DNA from 4 places in the Mesorhizobium sp. WSM4308 genome. Region 3 is predicted to be linked to each of the others. Evidence: riboswitches for the same ligand, from Rfam matches in the RefSeq annotation. Region 3 holds a riboswitch; each other region holds the start of a gene.
What was found. Region 3 has a riboswitch for cobalamin ahead of CK227_RS19975 (DUF1636 family protein). Riboswitches for the same ligand answer to the same signal wherever they lie in the genome.
Positions count from the first base shown of each region.

Region 1 (3,242 bases), on a different contig from region 3:
AGCGGCTTGAGGCCGCCGGTCCTGCTGGGTCAAGGCAACAAAAAAGGGCGGCGGGCCAGGCCCGCCGCTCTTTTTTGGAAATCAGCTACGGCTGTTAACGGCCGAAGAGGTTGCGGTCGCTGCCCTGAGGAGCGGACTTCTGCGCGTCGCCCGACGAATTGAGCAGCTTGTAGACAGGCGAGCCGCTCTCGCGGATCGAAGCCGTACGCGAGTTGTCAATCGAAGTTGCGGCGGGCGAAGTCACGGCGGGCTGGTTGGCGCCATTGGAACCAAAATTGTCGCTGCCCGCGAAAGCGCTGCCGGAGATGGCCAGAACGGCGGCGGCAGCAAGGATGATCTTGTTCATGTTAGTCTCCTGAATTTCTGGATTTCACGGGAATGGCCGGCATCGCCGCCATTCCCGTAAACCGGCATTACTTGCCGAAGAGGTTGCGGTCAGCGCCCTGCTGAGCAGGCAGCTGGGTGGCCGGAGCCGACTTGTCGACCGAAGCCGTGTAGGAATGGTCGGCCGCAGCGGCCGACTGGTTGGCACCGTTGGAACCGTAGTTGTCGCTGCCAGCGAAGGCGCTGCCGGAAATGGCCAGGACGGCGGCGGCAGCAAGGATGATCTTGCTCATGTTAGTCTCCTGAATTTCTCAAGGTCGGCCAGAGCGGCGGGCGAAAAGCCCGCTGTCGGCCGGGATCTGTTGTTAGTTGTTGCCGAAGAGGTTGCGATCGGCGCCCTGGGCAGGCGTCTGAGCAGCCGGCTCCGACTTGTTGGTCGAAGCGGTGTACGAGCTGTCGACAGCCGTGGCTGCGGCGGCATTCGAACCATAGTGGTCGCTACCAGCAAAGGCGCTGCCGGAAATAGCCAGAAGGGCGGCGGCAGTGAGAACAATCTTTTTCATTTTTGGTACTCCAGTATTTTTTCCGTCCGTCTAGCGGCGTGTCTTGGGATTGAAATCGCGTCGTTCGGACAGGCCCGATGTGGGAAAGCCAGTTCGCCGTTTCCAATCACGAAGTTGTTCCGTGTGGACCAAGAATCCACCACTTGAAATTGTGCCAGGGCTTCCGAGCCATGCATTTTTCTTGTTGATATCAACCACTTAGTAAACGCCAGCCGCAAGGTCACAGACTGTATCGGAGGTCCATCGTTCACACCGTCCTGCACGCACCGTCAACAGAAACGAACCGTTCGGTTCGATTTTAGAGTCTGCTAATAGTCACTTTTCGAAACCGTTAACCTCTTTTGCCCCAGTTCCGGGTCGATTTTGACAGCCGGCACAGCTATCGGCGGAGGCGATTTTCGTGACCGCTGCCCGTGACCTGATCGTTGCGCATGCGTGTCGCGCCGCATGGATACGATGTCGCTTTCATGCCGATGTCGCAAACGCTGTCGTGATTAGATCATGTCATCTCAGGTGCCGCTTCGTGACGACGGGGCGGAGAATTGGGAAGCCGGTCAAAATCCGGCGCTGCCCCCGCAACGGTGGTGGAGTTCAAGTCGCAACGGGAGACCACTGGGCAAAAGCCTGGGAAGGTGTCGCGACCGTCCGCAAGGACACTCCAGAGCCCGGAAACCAGCCCGAGATTTTTGAACTCGACTGATCGCGGTGGGCGGTCAAGAGGCGGATCGCGCGTGCCCGGCTTTCGCCGAGCTGCGTCTCATCCTTCCTCAATCACCACCAGTTCAGTCCTTGAAGTATGAGGACAGGACATGGATGCGCGCAACGATATGCTGAGGCTGTTGAATGGCCGCAGAGAGGGCTTCTCGCTCGAGCAGCCCTTCTATACCGATCCCGATTTCTTCAAGCTCGACATGGAGCTGATCTGGTATCGCGACTGGCTGTTCGTCGGCCATGATTGCGAACTGCCCAAGCCCGGCAGCTTCATCACCGTACAGATCGGCGACTACCCTGTCGTGCTGGTGCGCGATCAGCAGGGCAAGATCAACGCCTTCCATAATTCCTGCCGCCACCGCGGCAGCCGCGTCTGCAACACCGACAAGGGCATGGCCGCCAAGCTGGTCTGCCCCTATCACCAATGGACCTATGAGTTGGACGGAAGGCTGCTGTTTGCCCGCCAGATGGCAGACGGCTTCGACAAAAGCCAGTTCGGCCTGAAGCCGGTCGCCTGCGAAAGCGTGGCCGGCTATATCTTCATCTGCCTGGCCAAGGAACCCGCCGACTTCGCGCCGATGCGGGCGATGATCGAACCCTATCTCAAGCCGCACCGGCTCAGCGAAGCAAAGATCGCCTTCGAGAGCACGATCGTCGAGAAGGGCAACTGGAAGCTCGTCTGGGAAAACAACCGCGAGTGCTATCATTGCGCCGGCAATCACCCGGAACTGTGCAAGACCTTCCCGGAAGCCCCGACGGTGACCGGCGTGCAAGGCGCCGACAGAGATCCGGAAATGCTGGCACACTGGGCCAAATGCGAGGCGGCCGGGCTGCCGAGCAAGTTCCGCATCGATCCGGCCGGGCAATACCGCGCCACCCGCGCGCCGCTGCTGCGCGATGCGGTCAGCTACACGATGACGGGCAAGCGGGCGGTGAAGAAGAACCTGTCCGACAGCGTCTCGGCCGACCGCATCGGCTCCTTGCTGCTCTATCACTATCCGACGACGTGGAACCACATCCTCGGCGACCATGCCGTCACCTTCCGCGTGGTGCCGATCAGCGCCACGGAAACCGCGGTGACGACCAAATGGCTGGTGCACAAGGACGCAGTCGAGGGCGTCGACTACGATCTTGCCGAACTCACCCATGTCTGGACCGAGACCAACGACCAGGATCGCCGCATCGTCGAGGAAAACGCCTTCGGCATTCTGTCGCCGGCCTATGAGCCCGGCCCCTATTCGGAGCTGCACGAGGGCGGCGTGATCCAGTTTGTCGAATGGTACGCGTCCTTCATCGGCCCACGGCTTGCCGAAGACGGCCGGCCGGCTTTGCGCAGTGTCGCCTGAGAGGTTTGGGGATGAACGCGATGACGGATCTTGGCCTCTATCGCCATCTCGATCAGATGGCGCCCTGGAACGACAGGCTGCAGGTGCTGGAAGTGATCGGCGTCAGCGACGAGGCGCCTGACGTCAAGACCTTCACCTTCCGCTCCGACAACCAGACCTGGTTCCGCTACAAGCCGGGCCAGTTCGTGACGCTGGAACTGCCGACGTCGGACGGACCGCTGATGCGCACCTATACGCTGTCGTCGTCGCCGTCACGGCCGTTCTCGATCGCGGTGACGGTGAAGGCGCAGGCCGGCAG
Region 1 covers NZ_NSFW01000002.1:90,008-93,249, reverse strand. Annotated here, with positions in the region: gene ugpC (sn-glycerol-3-phosphate ABC transporter ATP-binding protein UgpC) at 1-10, shown strand, start outside; gene CK227_RS03340 (DUF680 domain-containing protein) at 95-346, opposite strand; gene CK227_RS03335 (DUF680 domain-containing protein) at 414-617, opposite strand; gene CK227_RS03330 (DUF680 domain-containing protein) at 690-887, opposite strand; cobalamin riboswitch at 1,382-1,583, shown strand; gene CK227_RS03325 (aromatic ring-hydroxylating dioxygenase subunit alpha) at 1,697-2,944, shown strand; gene CK227_RS03320 (hybrid-cluster NAD(P)-dependent oxidoreductase) at 2,965-3,242, shown strand, end outside.
Region 1: it holds a riboswitch for cobalamin, as region 3 does, so the genes downstream of both, CK227_RS03325 (aromatic ring-hydroxylating dioxygenase subunit alpha) here and CK227_RS19975 (DUF1636 family protein) in region 3, are expected to answer to the same signal.

Region 2 (3,242 bases), on a different contig from region 3:
CCGCCCGGCGTATTGCGCTCGCCGCACAGGGATTTCTCGATCCCCGCCCAAATGGCACACCCGATCGCCGCCACTTTGCCCGTGTGCTCGCCCGCACCGGCCTGCTGCAGATCGATTCCGTCAGCGCGGTGGTACGCGCGCATTACATGCCGCTCTATTCGCGGCTCGGCCCCTACCCACTCGCTCTACTCGACAATGCCGCCGTGACGCGCAAGCGCACGGTCTTCGAATACTGGGCGCATGAGGCCTCGTTCCTGCCGGTCGAGACCTACCCGCTGATGCGCTGGCGCATGCAGCGCGCCGAGCAGGGCGACGAGATGTATCTGGGCCTGGCCAAATGGGGCCGCGAGCATGCCGCCTACATAGAAGAGATCTACCGCGAGGTCGTCGCGCGCGGCCCGATCGCGGCTTCGGCGCTGGAAGGCCAGAAAGGTTCGGGCGGCTGGTGGGGCTGGAGCCATGCCAAGCACGCCTTCGAATGGCTGTTCTGGGCCGGCCGCATCACCACGGCGCACCGCCGCGGCTTCGAGCGCTTCTATGATCTGCCCGAGCGCGTGCTGCCGCAGGCGATCCTCGACCTGCCCGTGCCGCCAGCCGAGGACGCGCACCGCGAATTGCTGCGCATTTCCGCCCGCGCCCATGGGGTGGCGACATCGGGCGATTTGCGCGACTATTTTCGGCTGTCGCCGGCCGACATGAAGGGCCGGCTGGAGGAACTGGTCGAGTTAGGTGAACTGCTGCCGGTGCGCGTCGAAGGCTGGGACAAGCCGGCCTACCTTCATAAGGACGCCCGCCTGCCCCGGAAGATCGAGGCCCGCGCCGTGCTGGCGCCGTTCGACCCGGTCGTCTTCGAGCGCTCGCGCTCGGAGCGGCTGTTCGATTTCCACTATCGCATCGAGATCTATACGCCGGCCGAGAAGCGCCAATACGGCTACTACGTCCTGCCTTTCCTGCTCGGCGACAGGATCGTCGCGCGCGTCGACCTCAAGGCCGACCGGCCTGCCAGCGTCCTGCGCGTCCACGCCGCCTACGCCGAGCCCAAGGCACCGCCCGAGACCGCCGCGCAGCTCTCCGAGGAACTGAAGCAGATGCAAGGCTGGCTCGGCCTCGAACGCATGGAAGTGACGCCTGCCGGCGATTTGGGCCTGGCGCTTGCCGACATCGCCATGTCGTAGCCGTGCGTTGACACCGCTGCCTGCAAAAGCCTAAATCCGCTCCAGACGGTCCCTTGCCCGCAACGGCAGGGGCTAAGAGGGAATGCGGTGAGAGGTGAAAAATCTCAAATCCGCGGCTGTCCCCGCAACTGTAAGCGACGAGCCAAGGCCGAAAGCCACTGGGATGTTCCCGGGAAGGCGGCACCCAAGGCGATAACCCGCGAGCCAGGAGACCTGCCGTCTGCGACAAAAGAATCCGATCGCCCGGCGGGTTTCCGGGCAAGGAGCCCGGTTTTTTGGACCAGAACGGCAGTTTTTCGGCTGGCACAGAGGACAATTCGTCCGCCGACGGCGAAGCCTTGGCCGGCGTCACGGTGATCGTCTGCGCCTCGTGCCGCGACGAGACTGGCTCCGACGCCCATCCCCGCGCCGGCGAACTCTTGGCTGACGACACACGCCGCGCCGCATCTGATGGAAACATCCGCATCCACACGGTCGAATGTCTCGGCAATTGCAAGCGCCGGCTGAGCGCCGCGATCCTGCGCGACGGCTGCTGGAGCTACGTCTTCGGCGACCTGACCGTGACCAGCGGCGCCGACCTCGTCGCCGGCGCCAAACTCTTCGCCACCTCGACGGACGGCCTCATTCCATGGCGCGGCCGGCCTGCTTCTCTTAAGCGCGGCCTCGTTGCCCGCATTCCTCCCCTCGACTTGTTGAAGGACTGATCATGAGCGCTTCCGTCACCCGCGTCCCCTGCACCGTCGTCACCGGCTTCCTCGGCGCCGGCAAGACGACGCTGGTTCGCCATCTCCTGGAGAACGCCGGCGGCAAGCGCATTGCGATCATCGTCAACGAGTTCGGCGACATCGGCATCGACGGCGAGATTTTGAAGGGCTGCGGCATCGACACCTGCCCGGAGGAAAACATCGTCGAACTGGCCAATGGCTGCATCTGCTGCACCGTGGCCGACGATTTCGTGCCCGCGCTCGACCAGATCCTGTCGCTGACGCCGAAGGTCGATCACATCCTGATCGAGACTTCGGGCCTCGCCCTGCCCAAGCCGCTGGTCCAGGCGTTCCAGTGGCCGACGGTGAAAAGCCGCGTGACCGTCGACGGCGTGATCGCTGTGGTCGATGGTCCCGCACTTGCCGAAGGCCGTGTCGCCAACGACATGGACGCCTTGCAGGCGCAGCGTGCGCAAGATGACAGCCTCGATCATGACGACCCGGTCGAGGAACTGTTCGAGGACCAGATCGCCTGCGCCGACCTGATCATCCTGTCGAAAAGCGATCTGATGGACGCCGCCGGCTCGGCCCGCGCCAACGCCATCATCGGCGAACACTCCGCCCGTGCCGTGAAGATTGTGCCGACCTCGCATGGCAAGGTCGATCCCTCCGTGCTGCTCGGGCTCGGTCTCGCCGTCGAGGACGACATCGAGAACCGTAAGTCGCATCATGACGGCGCGTTCGACCATGAGCATGACGACTTCGACACCTTCATCGTCGACATCCCCTCGATCGCCAATCCGGATGAGCTGGCACAGCGCGTCGCCGCCGCCGCCGAACAGGAAAACGTGCTGCGCGTGAAGGGCTTCGTCGAGGTCGGCGGCAAGCCGATGCGGCTCTTGCTGCAGGCGGTCGGCCCGCGCGTCAATCATTACTACGACCGCGCCTGGACCGCCGAGGACGACCGCCGTTCGCGCCTGGTCGTCATCGGCCTCAAGGGGCTGAACCGCCCGGCAATCGAGCGTATACTCGCCGGCTGATTTCAGACACGGGCCGCGATGCATATCCTCACCACGACCTCCGCCTCGCTCGACGATCTCGCCGAGCCGGTCGATCTGCGGCAGACGCCCGCGGATATCGTGGCCTTGTCCTTCACCGACAGCGACCTCGCGGGACTGGCGGCGGCCTGGAAGGCGGATGCCGCCCGCCTACCCTCGATGCGGCTGGCCGCCCTGCGCGACCTGCGCCACCCGATGTCCGTCGACCTCTGGATCGACAGCGTCGCCCGCCACGCCAAGATCATCCTGGTGCGCATCCTCGGCGGCTACGACTGGTGGCGCTATGGCTGCGACCAGCTGGCCTC
Region 2 covers NZ_NSFW01000011.1:62,227-65,468, reverse strand. Annotated here, with positions in the region: gene CK227_RS20855 (winged helix-turn-helix domain-containing protein) at 1-1,175, shown strand, start outside; cobalamin riboswitch at 1,205-1,411, shown strand; gene CK227_RS20850 (DUF1636 family protein) at 1,451-1,879, shown strand; gene cobW (cobalamin biosynthesis protein CobW) at 1,882-2,919, shown strand; gene CK227_RS20840 (cobaltochelatase subunit CobN) at 2,938-3,242, shown strand, end outside.
Region 2: it holds a riboswitch for cobalamin, as region 3 does, so the genes downstream of both, CK227_RS20850 (DUF1636 family protein) here and CK227_RS19975 (DUF1636 family protein) in region 3, are expected to answer to the same signal.

Region 3 (3,242 bases):
GTCCCCACCCGCGGCCGCGATCATGGCGCTCGGAATGGCGAATTTGCCTGATGTGAACGGCTTGTCCTCGCCGGAATCATAGAGGAATACTCGCGTCCCCTTGCGGTCGCCAACCTTGGCGATGATTTCCGCGAGTTGCGCCTTCCAGCCGGAGACAAGCTTCTCCGCGTCCGCGTCCTTGCCGAAGATCTTGCCCAGCTTTTCGACATCGCCATAGAGCAGGTCCATCGAGGCGGCCGGACGGTTCTTGTCGAGATGGACGCAGCTTTCGGTCAGCACCAGCGTCTTGATGCCGTGCGGGGCGAGCGTGTCGGGCGTCACGTCGCCACCCGGCTTCATGCCATAGTACCAGCCGGCGAAGAAGAAATCGGGCTCGACGGCGACGAGGTTTTCGAGCGTCGGGTATTTGGGCGCCAGTTCCGGGATGGAACCCTGCTCGGCCTTGAACTCGGGGCCGACTTTGTACCATCCGGTGATGCCGGTCAGGCCGACGATCGACGGCTGCAGCTTCAGCGCGAAGGCCATTTCGGCCATGTTGAGATCATGGATGACGGCGCGCTTGGGCGGCGCGTCGAAGGTCAGCGGCTTGCCGCAGCTGTCGACGGTGACCGGGAAGGCGAAGGCTGCCGGGGCCAGCAGCAAGAAGACGAGCGCCAGGGCGAGGCGTTTCACGGATTTTGCTCCTTGGCTGAACAGTGTCGGATGAGGGATGGGCTCGATCAGGATGGCGGCGCGGCGCGGTTCGGAACATCGAACACCGTGAGTTCGCGGTCTTCGGTCGGATGGCGCAGGCGAAACACGTCGACGCCGAAAATCTCGCGGATCAGCTTTTGCGTCAGCGCTTCGCGGGGTGCCGCCAGCGCATGCAGCCGCGCCTCGTTCATCACCGCGACCCTGGTGGCGAAGGGCGCCACCAGAGCCAGATCGTGCAGCACGGCGATCACCGTCATGCCGAAGCCGGCCACGAGCTCGAGCAGCTCGCCGCGGGCGCGCGGATCGAGATGGTTGGTCGGCTCGTCGAGGAACAGCACTTTCGGTTGCTGCGCGATGGCGCGCGCCAGTTGGGCGCGCTGGCGTTCGCCGCCCGACAGCGAGCCGATGGTGCGGCCAAGCAGCGGCAACAGGCCGGTCCGGCGCAACGCGTCGACGACGATGTCGCGCTCCTCGCTCCTGCGTCTCAGGCCGGCATGCGGGACGCGGCCGAGCTCGACATAGTCGATCACCGCCAGCCGCGGGTCCGGCTGGTCGGTCTGGCCGACGACGGCGATATGCAGGGCCCGCTCGGCGGTCGCGATACGGTCCAGGCGGCGCCCGCCAAGCTTCACCTCGCCCGCACTTGGCCTGAGCATGCCCGACAGCATGCGCAGCAGCGTGGTCTTGCCGGCGCCATTGGGGCCGATGATGGCAAGGCGATCGCCCGAGGCCACCGACAGGCTGACGGTGTGGACCAGATGCCGGCCATTGACCATGGCGCTGAGGTCGCGCGCTTCGAGGAGTGGCATTGTCATCGGCTGTTGCCCGGAAACTTGGCCGGCCCGGGAATGCGGGCCAGTGTCTTGCCGGCCAGTCGCGGCGGACGTTGTCCGGAATTGCACCAGCCGTCGGCGAGCGAGGCGTAAAGTCGGGCAAATCGCAGGAGATCGCCGGCGTCGGCCTCGGCGTCGATGGAGCCGAAGAGATAGGAGGCCTTGCCCGGCGCCTGGAAGGCCACCGTCAGCGGCCGCGCGCAGCCCGCCATGCATTCGACGCCTTCGACCGTGAAGCCATGCGCCACGGCGGGTTCATGGCAGGCTGCGAGCCGGGAGCGCAAATCCACGCAGAGGCTTTCGCCCGACCTGATGCCGGTCGGAACGTCGCGGCAAAGCGTGCACACGATGATACGATGATCGATGGCGCCGTCCAACTTTCCGTCACTTTCAAAACTGGCGACGGAAGGATGTTGGCGAGCCGGCCGACAAGACCGACGTCCACGCCTCCTCCCGGCACACCCCGTCCGGTCAACTCAGTTGATGGCAGGTCTCCTGGCTCGCGGGTCTCGGCGCAATCCAGCCTTCCCAGCCTTGCCGGCCAGTGGCATGTCGGATCTTGCTCACCGCTTACAGTTGCGGGGGCAGCCACGGCCTCGACCTTTTGAGGTCTCACCGTGTTCCCTTTTCACCCCTTGCCTTTCGGCGCGGGGACCATCAGGCACCCACCGTAGATTTCCGTCGATCGCATCGCAATGAGTTTTTTGCGACGCCGTCGCCACATGCTCCATATGTAATAACATTACGTTTGAAGCGATGTTTCGCGGCGATGTCAACCCCTGTCGTCGCGCAATGCGGCTTCGGCGCGGCTGCGGTTATTCAGCCGCGAGCGGTCACCAGGCAGCAGGCATGACACCTGGCCGCGGTCGCCGAGGAACCGGCCTATAGCTTTCTGAAAAAGCCTGACAGAATATTCGGACCCGCTTCGCCCGGCCGCAGTCTGATCCCGTCTTCAAAGCAATTCAGCGTCACGCATTCGAAGCCGTAATGCGCGAGGAGCGCCACCAGCGAGTCACGGTCGAAATGGTGCAGGTGCTCGTTGGGCAGACGCATGCGCCACGCCCGGAACCACGCTTCGCCGTCGGCGCCGAGTTCACGCCAGCGGCAGTAAGGGACGGCGATGGCCAAGTGGCGGGTCTGAAGGCGGGCGAGGAAACCCAGATCCGGAATGTGCTCGAGCACGTCGAACATGGCGACCAGATCCCACGAGCCGGCGAGCGCCTCGTCCCAATCGACAAAGCGGACGCCCTCGGGCAGCGGAAATCTGGTGATGTCGCAGCCGGCACAGTCGGCAACCCCGGTAATTTTGGCGGCCTCGACAAAGGTGCCGGTGCCATAGCCAATCTCCAGCACGGACCGCGGTAGTTCACCGGTGATCCCCAGCACCCAGCCAAGCCGCTGATAGCCGAGCTTGATGGTCCGGTCGCTCAGATCCTCGTAATAGGAAATGTGCTGCTTGTCGTATTTGATCGGTGTGACGTCGATCTGGTGAATCACGCCAAACCGGTCGGCCTCGTAATTATCCAGCATTCGCGCCCCCTTGGGATTACGGATCCTTACATGACGGGGCTAAACGCAAAGTAAGCGACTGGGGTGGCGGGCCGAAGCTGGCACGAGCACGACCAGATCTAGCAATAGCAAAAAAGCAAAGCCCCGCGCGGGGCCTTGCTGTCTCAACCTCAGCGCCGAGCTCTAATCGCCCCTCACTTCCCCATC
Region 3 covers NZ_NSFW01000010.1:145,107-148,348, reverse strand. Annotated here, with positions in the region: gene CK227_RS19985 (ABC transporter substrate-binding protein) at 1-672, opposite strand, end outside; gene CK227_RS19980 (ABC transporter ATP-binding protein) at 720-1,508, opposite strand; gene CK227_RS19975 (DUF1636 family protein) at 1,505-1,903, opposite strand; cobalamin riboswitch at 1,994-2,200, opposite strand; gene CK227_RS19970 (class I SAM-dependent methyltransferase) at 2,409-3,056, opposite strand; gene CK227_RS19965 (substrate-binding domain-containing protein) at 3,230-3,242, opposite strand, start outside.

Region 4 (3,242 bases), on a different contig from region 3:
TGTCGTTCCGCTCAGCTTGCGGACGAACTGAAGGGCTGCGTCGCGCACTTCGTCATTGGTTGCGGGCGGGTCAAAATTGAACAGGGTCTTGATGTTTCTGCACATCGCTTCCGTATCTCCTTTTGTCCTGGAGCCGTTTCAATCGGGACGAGCTTAATTCTCAACCATGATCGTGTCCAAAAACCGGAAAGGCTGCTCCGTGCCTCAGTCCGCGTCGAGCGGTTCTGTTCCGACCGGCTTGCCGTCGCGCGACAGCCTGATCTTCTCGACCTTGTCCTCGGCGGCCTTCAGCAGCCGGTCGCAATGCGCCTTCAGCGCCTCGCCGCGCTCGTAGATCTTGATCGACTGGTCGAGCGGCACGTCGCCACGCTCCAGATCATCGACGATCTTCTCCAGCGCGTCGAGCGCCTGCTCGAAGCTCATCGCCTTGATGTCTTCGTTGGTTTCACCAGCCATCATTCATCCTTTCATCAGTCGCCCGACATGGGCGGCGACCGAAAATGCCAGTCCTTGCAGATCGTAGCCGCCCTCGAGCAGGCTGACGAGCCGGTTGCCGCTGTGGCGCGCGGCGCGCTGCATCAGCTGGCCGGTCGCCCAGTCGAAATCGTCCTCGGTCAGGTTGATCTCGGCCAGCGGATCGCGGTGATGCGCGTCGAAACCGGCCGAGATGATGATCAGGTCAGGCGCGAAATTGTCGAGCGACGGCAGCACCCGCGACAGGAAGGCATCGCGAAACACCTCGCTGCCGGTCTGCGGCGCCAAGGGCGCGTTGACGATGTTGCCGGCCCCGGTCTCGGTCTTCGCGCCAGTGCCGGGATAAAGCGGCATCTGGTGCGTCGAGCAATAGAGAACCGAGGGATCGTCCCAGAAAATATCCTGCGTGCCGTTGCCGTGATGCACATCCCAGTCGACGACGGCGACACGCTCGGCGCCATGCTTCTTCTGCGCATAGCGAGCGGCGATCGCCGCCGTGTTGAAGAAGCAGAAGCCCATCGCGGTGGTCTTCTCTGCATGGTGGCCGGGCGGCCTTGCGGCGACGAAGACGTTGTCGGCGCGGCCTGCAAAGACGTCGTCGACGGCGGCGTTGGCCGCGCCGATCGCGGCGATCACCGCCTGCCAGCTCTTCGGGCTGGCGGTGGTGTCGGCATCGATGCGGGCAATACCCTCCTCGGGAATGGCGGCACGCACACGGGCGACGAAATCGGCGGGGTGCGCGTAGAGGATGGTGGCCTCGTCGCCCTCCGGCGCCTTGACACGATCGAGCGCGGCAAAAGCCTCGTCGTCGAGCACGCGCTCGATGGCGCGCAAGCGGTCCGGCCGTTCGGGATGCCCGGGCGGCGTGATGTGTTCGAGGAAGATCGGATGGGTGTAGAGACGGGTTGTCATGCTCCCTATCTAGTGCCCCGGTGCCGCGATGGCCATGCATTGCCTCTCGATCGCTGGGGAAAATCGCGCCTGCGTCCATTGGCGCCGCCGCGGGGATTGGCGCGGCCGAGGCTTCGGCGTAAGGTCGCGCCACTGCCTGGTGCTCGCCGCAAGCGGGAGAATCGGGAACACGGTTGAATTCCGTGGCGTGCCCAACGCTGTGAGGGGGACCGCGCCGGTAACTGCCACTGTCGATGACGGGAAGGCACCGGACGCGGGTTGATCCCGAGCCAGAAGACCGGCCTGGCAGGCATCGTCATCCGCATGGTCAGGCGGCTGGCATCAGAGCAAACTGCGTCCAGTTGGATGCACAAAGTGCGCTCTGACGGTGTGGAACTATTGCAATCGCAAGGGGACGAGCGATGCCGGAACACATGACCGCTCCTGTGGGCGACGGATTTGACCAGACGGCGCGCGACGCGGTCTATCGCGCCATGTTCACGCGGCGCGACGTGCGCAGCCATTTCCTGCCCGACGCGCTCGACGACGAGGTGTTGGCGCGGCTTCTGCTTGCCGCCCATCACGCGCCATCGGTCGGCTTTATGCAGCCATGGAATTTCATCGTCATCCGCGACGCCGCGCGACGGGCAGAGGTGCGCGACCTGTTCCTGGCCGCGCGCGAACAGGAACTGCCTGAAATCGAGGAGGAACGACAGGCGCTCTACCGCAAGCTGAAGCTCGAAGGTATCTGCGAAAGCGCCCTCAACATCTGCATCACCTGTGACCGTCGGCGCTCGCAAGGCTCGCCACTGGGCCGCTGGCACAATCCGGAAATGGATCTCTACAGCACGGTCTGCGCGGTGCAGAATTTCTGGCTGGCCGCGCGTGCCGAAGGCGTCGGCGTCGGCTGGGTCAGCATCATCGAGCCGCAAGCGTTGAAGAGCCTGCTGGCCATTCCCGAGCATGTGACGCCCGTCGCCTATCTCTGCGTCGGCCGTGTTTCCGAGTTCGCATCCAAACCAGACCTGGAAACGCATGGCTGGGGCCGGCGGCTGCCGCTGCCCGACCTGATCATGAGCGAGACTTTTTGCGGGCAAGGCGAGGCGCCACTGAAATCGACCGTGGCCCGCCTCAACGCCTCCGATGTCGCGCCGGCGACGACCTGCCCAGCCGATCAGTTCGTCGCGCCGGCCGTGCCCCAGCGCGAGCCACCAAAGGAGGCCAGCGCCTTGTCCTTCAGCTCCCTGAACTTCGACGACGCCTCGGCCAGCCTGATATCCCAGGCCGGATCGGGCACCTGGCCGGCGATGGTCTTGAAATAGACCTGCATCAGGCAAGCGATGGCGAAGGGCTCGATGAAGGCCGCCTTGAAGGCCCAGGCAAAGACGATGGCAAGCACGAAGGCCCAGCCGGCGAGTTGTCCGGGCATGATGAAGAGAACGGCGCTGGCCGGAGCCAGCATCAGCAGGAAGATGACGAAAGACACGCCCCACATGATGACCGCCAGCCAGACGGCGTTCTTGACCATGGTCTTGCCGTTCTGGGCGTAGAGCACGACGCCTTGCCGCGCCGTCTCGAAGGGTGAGGACGAGTTGATGCGGATGTTGTAGCCGAGGATGATCTCGTCGACATAGGTGAGCGACAGGCGGATCACCGTGTTGATGAAGGAGACCAGACCGCTCAGGCCCGGAATGGGCAGGAAAGCAGCGATGCCGCCGAGCAGGCCGGTGATGGCGCGGATGGCGCCCTTGACCAGCTGGTCGACGACGAAAAGGATGTTGGCCTCGGCGAAACGCTCGGTCACGACCTGCCTGGCATAGGCGATCTGGTTCTGGCCGTCGGGGACATCCCGGCCGTCGATCAGATGGACCATCACG
Region 4 covers NZ_NSFW01000001.1:122,046-125,287, forward strand. Annotated here, with positions in the region: gene CK227_RS00555 (DUF2277 domain-containing protein) at 1-105, opposite strand, end outside; gene CK227_RS00560 (exodeoxyribonuclease VII small subunit) at 205-456, opposite strand; gene CK227_RS00565 (histone deacetylase family protein) at 460-1,386, opposite strand; cobalamin riboswitch at 1,507-1,687, shown strand; partial or broken gene bluB (5,6-dimethylbenzimidazole synthase) at 1,860-2,366, shown strand; gene CK227_RS00575 (hypothetical protein) at 2,540-3,242, opposite strand, start outside.
Region 4: it holds a riboswitch for cobalamin, as region 3 does, so the genes downstream of both, bluB (5,6-dimethylbenzimidazole synthase) here and CK227_RS19975 (DUF1636 family protein) in region 3, are expected to answer to the same signal.